2 regions of the Lysinibacillus sp. BS3 genome follow, and region 2 is predicted to be linked to the other one. Evidence: riboswitches for the same ligand, from Rfam matches in the RefSeq annotation. Region 2 holds a riboswitch; the other holds the start of a gene.

Region 1 (6,107 bases), 1.2 Mb from region 2:
CAGAATTTAATATTGATCTTGCAACAGGTGGATTGATTTCATCCATCACGAATATTGGGATGCTACTGGGTGGTATTATTTTCGGAGTATTAGCAGATAAATATGGTCGAGTAAAAGTGTTTACGTATACGATTATTTTGTTTGCCATCGGAACGGCCTTAACAGGAGTAGCAACAAGTATTGAACAAGTTTATGTTTATAGATTTATCGCTGGTTTAGGTGCTGGCGGAGAATATGGTATTGGGATGGCGCTTGTGGCGGAGGCTTGGCCAAAGAATAAACAAGGCAGAGCATCCTCTTATGTCAGTGTAGGTGCACAATATGGAGTAATTTTAGCCGCTTTATTAAGTGCTATTATTTTACCAACTTTAGGGTGGCGTGCATTATTCTTTGTAGGATTACTACCAGTTATTTTCGCCTTTATCGTACGTAAAAATATTGATGAATCACCAGAATGGTTAGCAGCGCAGAAACAACAAAATAATAAGCAAGAGAACGGGAAATTAGCACAATTATTTGCTTCACCTCGTATCACCATGACAACACTCTCCCTAATTCTAATGGCTACTGTTCAAATCGCAGGCTATAATGGTCTAATGATTTGGCTACCTTCGATGTTACAGAAATCGCAAGGTTTATCGGTTTCAAGCTCAGCATTGTGGACAATTAGTACCGCAGTTGGCATGATCATTGGAATGCTGACGTTTGGCAGATTTATGGATCGTTTTGGTGCAAAGCTAACATTCGGGATATTTTTAGTAGCCTCTGCATGTGCTGTATTCTTTTACTCGTTTGCAACAGGTGCAGTAGCGATATTAGTAGGCGGTGCGGTTGTAGGATTCTTCTCTAATGGAATGTTTGCAGGGTATGGTGCATTAATTAGTAGCTTTTATCCAGTACAAATTCGCAGTACAGCAACAAACACCATTTTTAACTTTGGACGAGCTATAGGTGGGTTTTCACCAATCTTTGTAGGCTTTATTTTACAAAGCTACGATATGACTGTCGTGATGATTTACTTAGCAGCACTGTATTGTATTTCCTTTATCGTTATGCTAACGCTTAAGAGCTCAGGGAAGGAATTGCAAACAGCATAATTTTATAGAGCACGAAAGAACGAATTCCAATTATGTAAATGGGATTCGTTCTTTTCTTATTAGTATTTAATTATAATAAACCTTTTGAACGTTTTTCAGCGATTTCAACAAGGCGTTTTGTAATCTCTCCTCCAACTGAACCATTTGCGCGAGAAGATGCTTCTGGCCCAAGCTGAACGCCAAACTCTTGTGCAATTTCATATTTCATTTGATTGACAGCCTCATGTACTCCAGGTACTAGAAGTTTATTTGAACTGCGGTTATTGTTAGCCATTGTTCTCACCTCCTTGACCTTAGAATGGTTGCGATTAAATTTTTCATACATTTAAAAAGTAGGAAATGCACACGCTATTTGCTAACAACAACAACTTGTGGAAAGCTAGCAATAATCAGCAAACTCTCTGTTATAATTAAGCCTGGCTCTTTACTATATAAGGTTAATTAAAGGAGGAAATATAATGACAAATAATGATATCTTAATTCGTTTACGCTATGCGTTCGATATAAAAAATGTAGATATGGTAGAAATTTTTAAACTTGGTGGCATGGATTATACAAAGGAAGAAGTATTAAATATGCTGATTAAGATTAATGATGAGGAAGAAGCGCCAGAGGAATACATCAAATGTAATAATAAAATGTTAGAGGCATTTTTAAATGGATTAATTACTTTTAAACGCGGGCCTCAGAAACCAAGAGAAGGACAGGCTGTTGGACCTTTACCTGTGTCAGGTAAAGAAAGCCCAAATAATATGCTGCTAAAGAAAGTAAAAATTGCTTTAGCTTTAACAACTGAGGAGATGCTTGAGATTTTATATGACGGCGGCATTAAAGTTACAAAAGGTGAATTAGGTGCTATTTTAAGAAATCCAAGTCATCGTAATTATAAAGAGTGTGGCGATTCATTCGTACGAAATTTTTTAAGGGGCCTAACATATAAATATAGAGCATAATGCACAATGGATATCAATCATAAAGTGCCATTTTTTTCTTTAAAACTCGTTGACAATTTGTGATGAAATTGTGTACAATAAAATTATCACAAAATGTTCACAAAAAAGATGAAAAATGTTCACAGACAAAGGGGTGCTTGTATGATTTATTTTGACATCTTATTAGTAGCTATTGCATGTATTACAATGCCTTTTATTGTTGCAGTTATGTTAGATATTTTTTATGCGGAACGAAAAAAAGTACGCTTTTCATTACGACGTACTTCCGTATGGTATATCGCTATGTTTGCATTATCCTTTATACCATCCGTATTACTTGTCACACAAAACGTATAATTTATTCAAACACTTAGGGGTAAGTGAATTGAAAGTGGACAGCTACAACGCTAATTGAGGTTGTAGCTGTTTTTATTTTGTTCAATAGATGAATCATAATTAAGTAATTTATATAATTATTAATGAAGGAACAGCTAGTATAAAATATGTATGTTTTAAGTAGAGAGCATTGACTACTTTTACCTACTGTGTTAATTTTGGTAGGGAAATATAGGTAAATTTACTGAAAAGTAAAGACGCAAAGCTACAGGTCTAAGGCAATAAATGCTATGGCGGCTGGGTTGCAAAAGAGTGCTAGTTGTATCATTCTCATTCTAGTTTTTGTTCTTTTATGCCTATTTCTTTTGAAATAGGCATTTTTTTGCAAGTAAAGTTCAAAGGAGGAAAAGGGGAAATGAAGTTGTTAAAAAACACATCATTAAAAAATAAGCTTTTACTAACAGTCTCTATCGTTGTATTACTGCTTATCGCTATTATTACGACGCAAAGTATTAGTGAATTAAATAATCGGATGAATGTGGATTTGAAGCAAGAATTAAAAAGTGTTGGTTTATTAACAGCTATGAACTTAGACAGTGATGAAGTAAAAGATTTGCTGTCCGAAAAAGGGGAAACAAACGCAAAGTTTACAAAGATCCAAAAGCAACTTGATATGATTCAGGAACAGCAAGGTATTATGAGCTGGAGTTATATTTGGGATGTCAAGGATGAGGGTGGCGTCAATCCAATTGGCTATACCTCTAATCTAAATGAAGTATATGAAGCCGGTGAAATTTTTACTGATTTAGCGGATGAACATGTAGAAACAGCAAAATTAGCTATTGAAAATAATAGTACAGAGGTAACTGATATATTCGAGGATCCTTTTGGTTCTTGGAGAACAGTTTTTAGTCCTATTAAAGATGATAATGGCCAACTGATTGCCCTATTAGGGATTGATTACTCCGCTGGTTATATCAATACGATTATTAAAACAAGTGTGATTAAGCAAATTGTCATTGCCATTATCGGCATTTTAATTTTATTAGTTTTAGTTTACATAATTATAGATCGACTATTAAAGCCACTGAAAAAAGTAGTGAACGTTGCCAATCAAGTGGCAAATGGTGAATTAATAGATGTGGATTTAGAGACATCGAAGGATGAAATTGGTAAATTATCTGAATCCATTCGTACAATGGTGGCTAATTTGCAACATATTATTTTAAACATACGCAATACATCCAATCACGTTTCTTCAGCAGCCAATCAATTAACGGTACATGCTGGTGAAACTTATAACAGCTCAACAAATATTGCACTAGACATGAATCAAATTACACAAAATGCTGAGGCCTCGATGACCATGACAGAGGAAACAGCTGCTGCTATGGAAGAAACTGCAACAGGTATTCAGCAAATTGCTGATTCTGCAAATGTAGCTGCGGAATCCTCTATTTCAGCATCACAGGCTTCTGAACGAGGCAATGAAGTTGTACAACAAGTTATTGCTCAAATGGAGTTAATTAATGATTCTGTTGAACAAATAGGGACAACCATTAATGGACTACATGTTAATACAAAAAAAATAAGTGAAATTGTTAGCTTAATTACTGCTATAGCTGATCAAACAAATCTATTAGCATTAAATGCTGCGATCGAAGCGGCACGAGCAGGTGAACATGGTAAAGGCTTTGCCGTTGTTGCGGATGAAGTGAGACGCTTAGCTGAACAATCCTCTCAATCAGCAACAGAAATTTATAATTTAATTAGTTCTATTCAGTCTGATTCAAACGCTTCTATCACAGTTATGGAAAAAGGCAAAGAGGATGTTAAGGTAGGGATGGCATTTACCAATGAAGTAGGCGAAATCTTTAAAGAAATTCTTACTTCCTCAGAAGAAGTAGCTAGCCAAATACGTGAAATTTCAGCAGCCTCACAACAAATTTCTGCATCCTCAGAAGAAGTGGCGGCATCTGTTAATAATATTAAACAATCTGCAGAGCAGTCAGCAGAGTTCTCTTCAAATGTCTCGAATTCTACACAAGAGCAATTATCTACCATGCAGGAAGTAAAGGATGCTTCTTCATCACTAGGCAAAACAGCAGAAGAGCTGCAAGGTCTAGTGGCAAAATTCAAATTGGAGAATGATCATAATGGACATTAATTTTACAGGAAAAAATGTTTTAATTACAGGCTCTAGTAAAGGAATCGGTAAAGCAATTGCTTTAGGCTTTGCGCAACATGGAGCCAATATTCTAATTAATTATATTGGGGATGAACAAGAGGCAGAAGCTGTACGTACAGAAGCAGAAAAGTTGGGTGTGAAAGCTTTTATATTCCTCGCAGATGTTTCTAACTCTCAAGAAGTACAAGCGATGCATCAATTTATGGACGAGCATCTCGGGAATCTTGATATTCTTGTAAATAACGCAGGATTTGCACAGGGTTCCAGCATTACAGATTTAACGGATGAGCAGTGGGATCGTATGATTAAAGTTCATTTATATGGCTGTTTCTATAATTGCCGTGAAGCAGCTAAAAGAATGAAGGAACGTAATACAGGAAAAATCATTAATATTTCATCTGATATTGGTAGCTTGGGTTGTGAAGAATTCACGCATTATTCAGCTGCAAAGGGTGCTATTAATGCTTTTACAAAGGCTTTAGCAAGAGAATTAGCACCTTCTATACTTGTCAATGCAGTTGCTCCTAGTGGAACATTTACGGACATTCTACAAGAGTTTGGCGATAACTATGTGGAGGAAGAATCCGCAAAATATCCATTAAAACGTTTAGCGCAACCAGAAGAAATTGCGAAAAGTGTATTATTTTTAGCCTCTAATCATGCTGACTTCTATACAGGTCAAATTTTAACGCCAAATGGTGGGGTCGTAATGAACGGTTAATGGAAAACGAAGGAGTAAATAATGTTAAATATTATTATCTTTTGCTTATACTTATTATTTATCTATTATATTGGCTATAAAGGCTATAAGCGTGTCAACACAGCCGAGGATTTGATTGTTGCTGGTTGGAGCATGCCTTTATCCGTTGTCACGGGTAGTTTAGTCGCTGCATTATTAGCAGCTCCCTTCTTTTTTGCAGCGGTAGGCTCTGGCTATACAAGTGGTGGCTTTGAAGGTTCGGCAACAATGGGTGGTTTAGGGACTTGTATGATTCTTGGAGCACTCATTTGGACAAAGCCATTACGACGTTTAAAGGGCTGGACATTAGCAGATTACTACGGTTTACGCTATGGCAGTAAAAAGCTAGGAGCCTATACAGGGGTTGTTATGGCAATTGCTTTTGGAGTTTTTAATGCAGCGGCGTTAACAGTTGGTGGAACGTATATTATTCAGCAATTGTTGCAAATTGATTTTATACCTGCGGCGCTTCTATTTGTATCGCTAACGGCTATTTATTCAGTTATTGGTGGTTTATGGGCAGTTGCCTATACTGAAATCGTACAAGGTGCGCTTGCAGTGGCAGGTATTTTGGGTATTACCATTTTTATTTTGTTTTACTATCCAGACGTTACATTTAATCCCGAGTGGTGGAATATCAGTACATTATTTGAGAAGGCAGGAGCAGAATTCTGGACTTTGTATCTTGTACTAGCACTTGGAGATATCCCTGCAGTTGACCTTGGGCAGAGGGTAGCTGCTGCAAAAAGTCCACGGGTGGCACAACGAAGCATGATTATTGCTGGTATTATTGTCATTGCAATTAGCTGGATTCC
Region 2 (6,107 bases):
ACAAAGAATCTTGAGCTTTTAAAATCAATTCAAGATCGAACAGGCTGCCGCATTTTATTAGCCCTTAAAGGCTTCTCTATGCATTCAACATTCCCGCTAGTAGGGGAATATTTAGCGGGCATTACATCTAGCTCACTGCATGAGGCACGTCTTGGCTATGAAAAAATGGGCAAAGAAGTTCACGTTTATGCACCTGCTTATATTGAGCATGAAATGGACGAGCTTCTAGGCTATGTGGACCACATCGTATTTAACTCATTTAACCAATGGGCTCAGTTCAAGGATAAAGTTAAATCTGCTGGTAAAACAATTGAATGTGGTATTCGTGTGAATCCTGAATACTCTGAAATTGAAACAGCTCTTTATGATCCTTGTTACACAAACTCTCGCCTTGGTACAACATTGGCTAACTTTGATAAATCACAGCTTGATGGTATCGATGGCTTACACTTCCATGCGATGTGTGAACAAAATTCTGATACATTAGAGCGTATTATTGAAGTAGTTGAGGAAAAATTTGGTGATGTTTTACACCAAATGAAATGGTTAAACTTCGGTGGCGGTCACCATATTACACGTGATGATTATGATGTAGAAAAACTTGTGAACATCATTAATTATATTCAAGAAAAGTATAACCTGCTTGTTTATCTTGAGCCAGGTGAAGCAGTAGCCCTTAATACAGGCTATTTAGTAGCAACGGTGCTAGATATTCAAGAAAATGGAATGGATCTTGCTATTTTAGATACATCAGCAACATGTCACATGCCTGATGTACTTGAAATGCCTTACCGTCCAATGATTATTGGTTCTGGACAAGCAAATGAATTAGCACACACGTATCGCTTAGGTGGACTAACATGTCTAGCTGGTGATGTGATTGGCGATTATTCGTTTGAACAGCCATTAAAACCAGGTGATCGTCTTGTATTCACAGATATGGCTCATTATTCAATGGTGAAAAACCATATGTTTAACGGTGTCAACTTACCATCTATCGTTTCTTATAATGATGAAGAAGGTATTAAAGTCATTCGTGAATTTAAATTCGAGGACTACAGTGGTCGACTGTCCTAATACCAATAGAAAAGCCCTTCCAGTTTAACACTGGAAGGACTTTTTTTATGGACGCATGGTCATCCAATTCTCCACATAATGAATGGCTACTCCATGAAAAGCATCGTTATTTGAAAAATGTCGCTGAACAAGTATAAGCTGTTCATTCATAAAGGCTTCTCCATTATCATAAAAAGTAATATTTTCCCCTTCCTCTGAAGCGCCTGTTTCTACACCAATTACAATTGATTTATTCACAGTGGAAGCATACGCGATTTCATGTTCTACAATAGAGATAATATCTTTTGCAGCATCACGATAGGCCATGATCGTCACACTATCCGTATGCTCAATGACCCAATCAGCTAATAACCCTTTTCCAAATTGGTTATTATACTGAACTTCATCAAACCAAAATGGCATATCTACTTCTAAAGTAAGTTGTAACTGACTTGCTTTCTCACTTGCTTTCATTATTAGTGTTTGATAGGATTCTATCGTTTGTGCTTGATGTAAGCTCCATCCACTATTTAAATAAGGTTCTACATCAAGATGAACCCCAGAAAATTGCTCAGATTCAGTTGAATTCTCATTATATGTATGTAACCAATTAAACAATTCGTCTTGGCTTCGACTACCCTCAGCTGAAACCCAGCTTGCAGCACCATCCAATGCATAAATGCGAATACCTCTGTGAGAAGCGTTACTAATAAAATGCTTATAGTCATTGCTCGCTATGCCTTGATCGATTTGCAGATAAACTTTATTGACATCGTTATGTTCTAAAAATAATAATATTTTTTCTTGGTCATCAATGATGAGGGATGTATCCCACAGCCAAGTAGCCTTTTCCTGTATAGACATTGCATCAACCTTTCCACTTGATAAAGCTAATGAACTAATCATGATGACGATTAGTGCGGTCCATACTTTTAATTGTCTCTTCATACGAACTAACTCCATTCTACTCGCCACGGCTCCTAGAACAGAACCTGGCAACCTGACAATCTTGCACTGAAATTATAGTGTTTAGACTCATGGCTTTGCGTCCCTCCCTTTCGGTGAAGTTTGCCTTTTTCAGTTTTTTCTTAATCATTATCATACGCGGTTAGTAATTGTTTGTCTGTAGGTATAATGCATAATTGTCACATGTATGATCAGGTAAAAACGACAAAATACAGGTTAAATTTACTATTCAAACATAAAAAAACGTAGAGTACTTAAGCCTCTACGTTTTCCTTTTCATTTTCAAGCATTTTGTGTAAATAATCGATAATTTCCCTAATTCCCTCTAATGAATTAACCAGTATTTTTGGATCAACATATGTTATCATTCGATTTTCAAGATTAGCTACCGCAGTAAAATAGCGTGTTTTACTATAATTGACTAGACCCAATTGCTGAAGTACTGATTCATCGAAATCAAGAATTTCACGTGCTTCTGTAACAAGTAATCCATAATTAACAACATCTGTATTCAACACAATGATACGAGCAGTTGCTGTATTCGATGAACGATTGTACAGTATGCGTTCAAAATCAAGAACAGGTACAAGCTCACCGCGAATTCTTGTAAAGCCTAGAAGATAGTTAGGTAAATGAGGAATAGGTGTTACTTGCTCTAATTTTTCAATTGAAATCGCTTGCTCCACAGGCACAGCATACTCCTCTGTCCCACAAGCAAAAACGACTGCTTTGACACTTTCCATAGGGTCACATCCTTATTCGACTGTTAGTTTTTCGCCGATTCTTTGACGATTTCTACTAGTAAATCTGCTAATTTTTCAAGTTCTTCTACTGGTATTTTTTCATTTGTTGTATGGATATCCTCGTATCCAACAGATAAATTAACTGTAGGAATACCAAAGCCTGCGATGACGTTTGCATCTGAGCCTCCACCAGAAATGCCTAGTGTCGGTGTACGATCAATATTGCGTGCAGCAGCCATAGCTACCTGAACTACTTTATCCGATTCCGTTACACGGAAGCCTGGATACATTAGCTTCACTTCTACCTCTGCACGTGCGCCTAAAGAAGCAGCTACTTGTTCAAACGTATCTTGCATATGCTTTGTTTGCGCATCCAATTTAGCTTTGTCTATAGAGCGTGCTTCTGCAAGGATTGTCACTTCGTCACAAACAATATTCGTCGCTTGTCCACCTTCAAAACGCCCAATATTCGCTGTTGTTTCTTCATCTAAACGACCTAGTTTCATTTGAGCAATGCATTTTGATGCGACTGTTATGGCAGAAATGCCCTTTTCAGGAGCAACCCCTGCATGTGCCGTTTTTCCAATAATCTTTGTGAAAATTTTCGCTTGGAATGGTGCTGCTGTCACGATACCACCAACTTTGCCATCGCTATCAACCGCAAATCCATATTTTGCTTTAATGTTAGCTGGATCTAACTCTTTAGCGCCAACAAGGCCACTTTCTTCACCAGCCGTAATAATAAATTCAATATCGCCATGTGCAATATTTTGCTCTTTCAAACGTTTGACCATCTCAAATAGAGCAGCTAGTCCTGCTTTATCATCGGCACCTAAAATCGTCGTACCATCTGATACGATATAGCCATCTTCACGTAAAGACGGTTTGATGCCTTTTCCTGGAACGACAGTATCCATATGAGAAGTGAAATAGATTGACTCTACATCCAATGTGCCTTTTAATGTGGCAATAATATTACCTGCCCCATGTCCATTACGCGTATGTGCATCGTCTTGAATCACTGAAAATCCAAGTGCAGTTAACTTATCTACAAGAATTGGTGCTATTAGTTGTTCATGTTTTGTTTCGGAATCAATTTGTACGAGCTCAAAAAACTCTTCTACTAAACGACTTGTCATGTTGTAAAACTCCCTTAGTTTACGTGTATTTCCACGTTATAGTATATGTATCATTTTAGCACAACGTCAGAAGAGTTGAAATCATTGAACAATACTACCAAAATAAAAAGTCTGAGAAAAATCTCAGACTTTCCCTAGTCATTGAAAATAAGCTCTTTTTCTTTTTCTAATGATTGTAGGTAGTTGACAGCTTTATTATGTTTATCCTGTAAGCGCCAAATCGTATTATGTACATCATCTTGAACACGCGAGACCTGTTCCCTTGCTGTCGAGATTTTAGAATGAACAGACCATGCTGAAAAAATATCATCAAAAAAGTAATCAGCAAACTTAACAAACCCATCTGTTTCAATATGCAGCGATTTCGTAGACATTTCATGAACATCTAATAATTCATTATGAAACCGTTGTAACGCAATTTGAGCACTATGTAAATAGTTTTCAGACTGATCGAGTGCATCATGCTTTAAGTGCGTAGCAATCAGCCCACCGCCAAAAAATGTATCCCATGTGGAATATCCATTGGCCGAATGTAATGAAGCTGCTGCTTGCCCTAGCCTTGTAAGAGCTACTTCTCCCGCTTCCTCCGCCTCTTTAATTTCTCTAATGAGCTGCTTTGTTAGCATTTCCTCATGTGCTAAATGCTCTAGCCTTTCTGCTTGGGCAGCATCATGAATCTGTAAATACTTCTTCTTTTTAAGGTAGACCTGTTGAAGTGATTGCTGTAGCGCATTTTCATCAATCTGGGCAAGCTGATTCATCACTTGCACGTTGTCCTCTGCTAAATCATTTTGCATTTTCTTTGCTTCATTCAGCTTTAATTCAAGTACTGCCGCCTTATCAATTTTTTCTGCCCTCAGTTCATCTTGTTGCCCTGTCCACGTACGAATCATATTCATAAACGAGAAACCATCCAATTTATCAAGTTTGGATCGAATTTGGTGGAGTGCTGCTGTATGAGTGTCTATTTCCTGTTGTGTATGTTTAATTTGCCCATCAATTAACTGATTTTGTTCGTTTAATCTAGATGCTTTTCTAAGTTGTGCATGAATCTTTTCTTGCTCTGTTTGTAATTGCTGCCATTCCATTCATCTCAACTCCTCATATCTATCAGTACGGATGACATACAAAAATGTTTCACTTTTTGGCAATGAAAAACCTAGCAACTTTTGAGCTGCTAGGCTTGTATGACTATTATAGAGGAATATTACCGTGCTTTTTCTCTGGACGTGTTTCATGTTTGTTTGACAGCATATCAAGTCCTTGAATCAGCTTGATACGTGTATCTCGTGGATCGATTACGTCGTCTACCATACCGCGAGATGCTGCAACATATGGGTTAGCAAATTTCTCTTTATATTCTTCGATTTTTGCTGCACGAGTTGCTTCTGGGTCATCTGATTTTGCAATTTCACGGGCAAAAATGATGTTAGCTGCGCCAGCAGCACCCATAACAGCAATTTCAGCATTTGGCCATGCAAATACAAGGTCAGCACCAATTGATTTAGAGTTTAAGGCAACGTAAGCGCCTCCATAAGCTTTTCGTAAAATCACTGTAATTTTTGGAACAGTCGCTTCTGAATAAGCATAAAGAATTTTCGCACCATGACGAATAATACCACCATGTTCTTGTTTAACACCTGGGAAGAAGCCAGAAACGTCTTCAAATGTGATGATTGGGATATTGTATGCATCACAAGTACGAATGAAACGAGCAGCTTTATCAGAAGAATCGATATCTAAGCCACCAGCAAGAACTTTTGGTTGGTTACAAACAAGTCCAACTGATTCGCCAGCAATACGTGCAAAACCGACTACTACGTTTTTAGCAAACTCTGCATGTACTTCCATGAACGAACCTTCATCCACTACTTGCTCAACAACTTTACGTACATCATATGGACGTGTTGTTTCGATTGGTACTGTATCTACGATTTCTGGACGGTAGTCATCCCCTTCAGGTCTAGTTTGACGAGGCGCCTTTTCTTTATTGTTTTGTGGTAAGTAGCTTAATAGTTTTTTAATTTCATCAATCGCTGCCTCTTCAGAAGGAGCACGGAAATGAGCATTCCCACTGACCGCATTATTTACTTTCGAACCACCTAAATCTTCAGCAGAAATTTTCTCTCCTGTTACCGTTTCGATTACTTTAGGTCCTGTAATGAACATTTGAGATGTCTTATCCACCATTAGAATAAAGTCA

What was found. Region 2 has a riboswitch for cyclic di-GMP ahead of AAJG31_RS22915 (amidase). Riboswitches for the same ligand answer to the same signal wherever they lie in the genome.
Region 1: another riboswitch for cyclic di-GMP. It lies ahead of AAJG31_RS16680 (HAMP domain-containing methyl-accepting chemotaxis protein); the one in region 2 lies ahead of AAJG31_RS22915 (amidase).

What each region holds. Positions count from the first base shown of each region.
Region 1 covers NZ_CP154860.1:3,386,550-3,392,656, forward strand. The annotation lists gene AAJG31_RS16660 (MFS transporter) at 1-1,097, shown strand, start outside; gene AAJG31_RS16665 (alpha/beta-type small acid-soluble spore protein) at 1,168-1,371, opposite strand; gene AAJG31_RS16670 (DUF1456 family protein) at 1,556-2,050, shown strand; gene AAJG31_RS16675 (hypothetical protein) at 2,192-2,386, shown strand; cyclic di-GMP riboswitch class I at 2,590-2,675, shown strand; gene AAJG31_RS16680 (HAMP domain-containing methyl-accepting chemotaxis protein) at 2,781-4,532, shown strand; gene AAJG31_RS16685 (3-oxoacyl-ACP reductase FabG) at 4,522-5,274, shown strand; gene AAJG31_RS16690 (sodium:solute symporter family protein) at 5,296-6,107, shown strand, end outside.
Region 2 covers NZ_CP154860.1:4,576,374-4,582,480, reverse strand. The annotation lists gene nspC (carboxynorspermidine decarboxylase) at 1-1,077, shown strand, start outside; gene AAJG31_RS22915 (amidase) at 1,123-2,004, opposite strand; cyclic di-GMP riboswitch class I at 2,048-2,139, opposite strand; gene AAJG31_RS22910 (CheW domain-containing protein) at 2,277-2,765, opposite strand; gene AAJG31_RS22905 (M20/M25/M40 family metallo-hydrolase) at 2,789-3,904, opposite strand; gene AAJG31_RS22900 (hypothetical protein) at 4,039-4,992, opposite strand; gene AAJG31_RS22895 (acyl-CoA carboxylase subunit beta) at 5,099-6,107, opposite strand, start outside.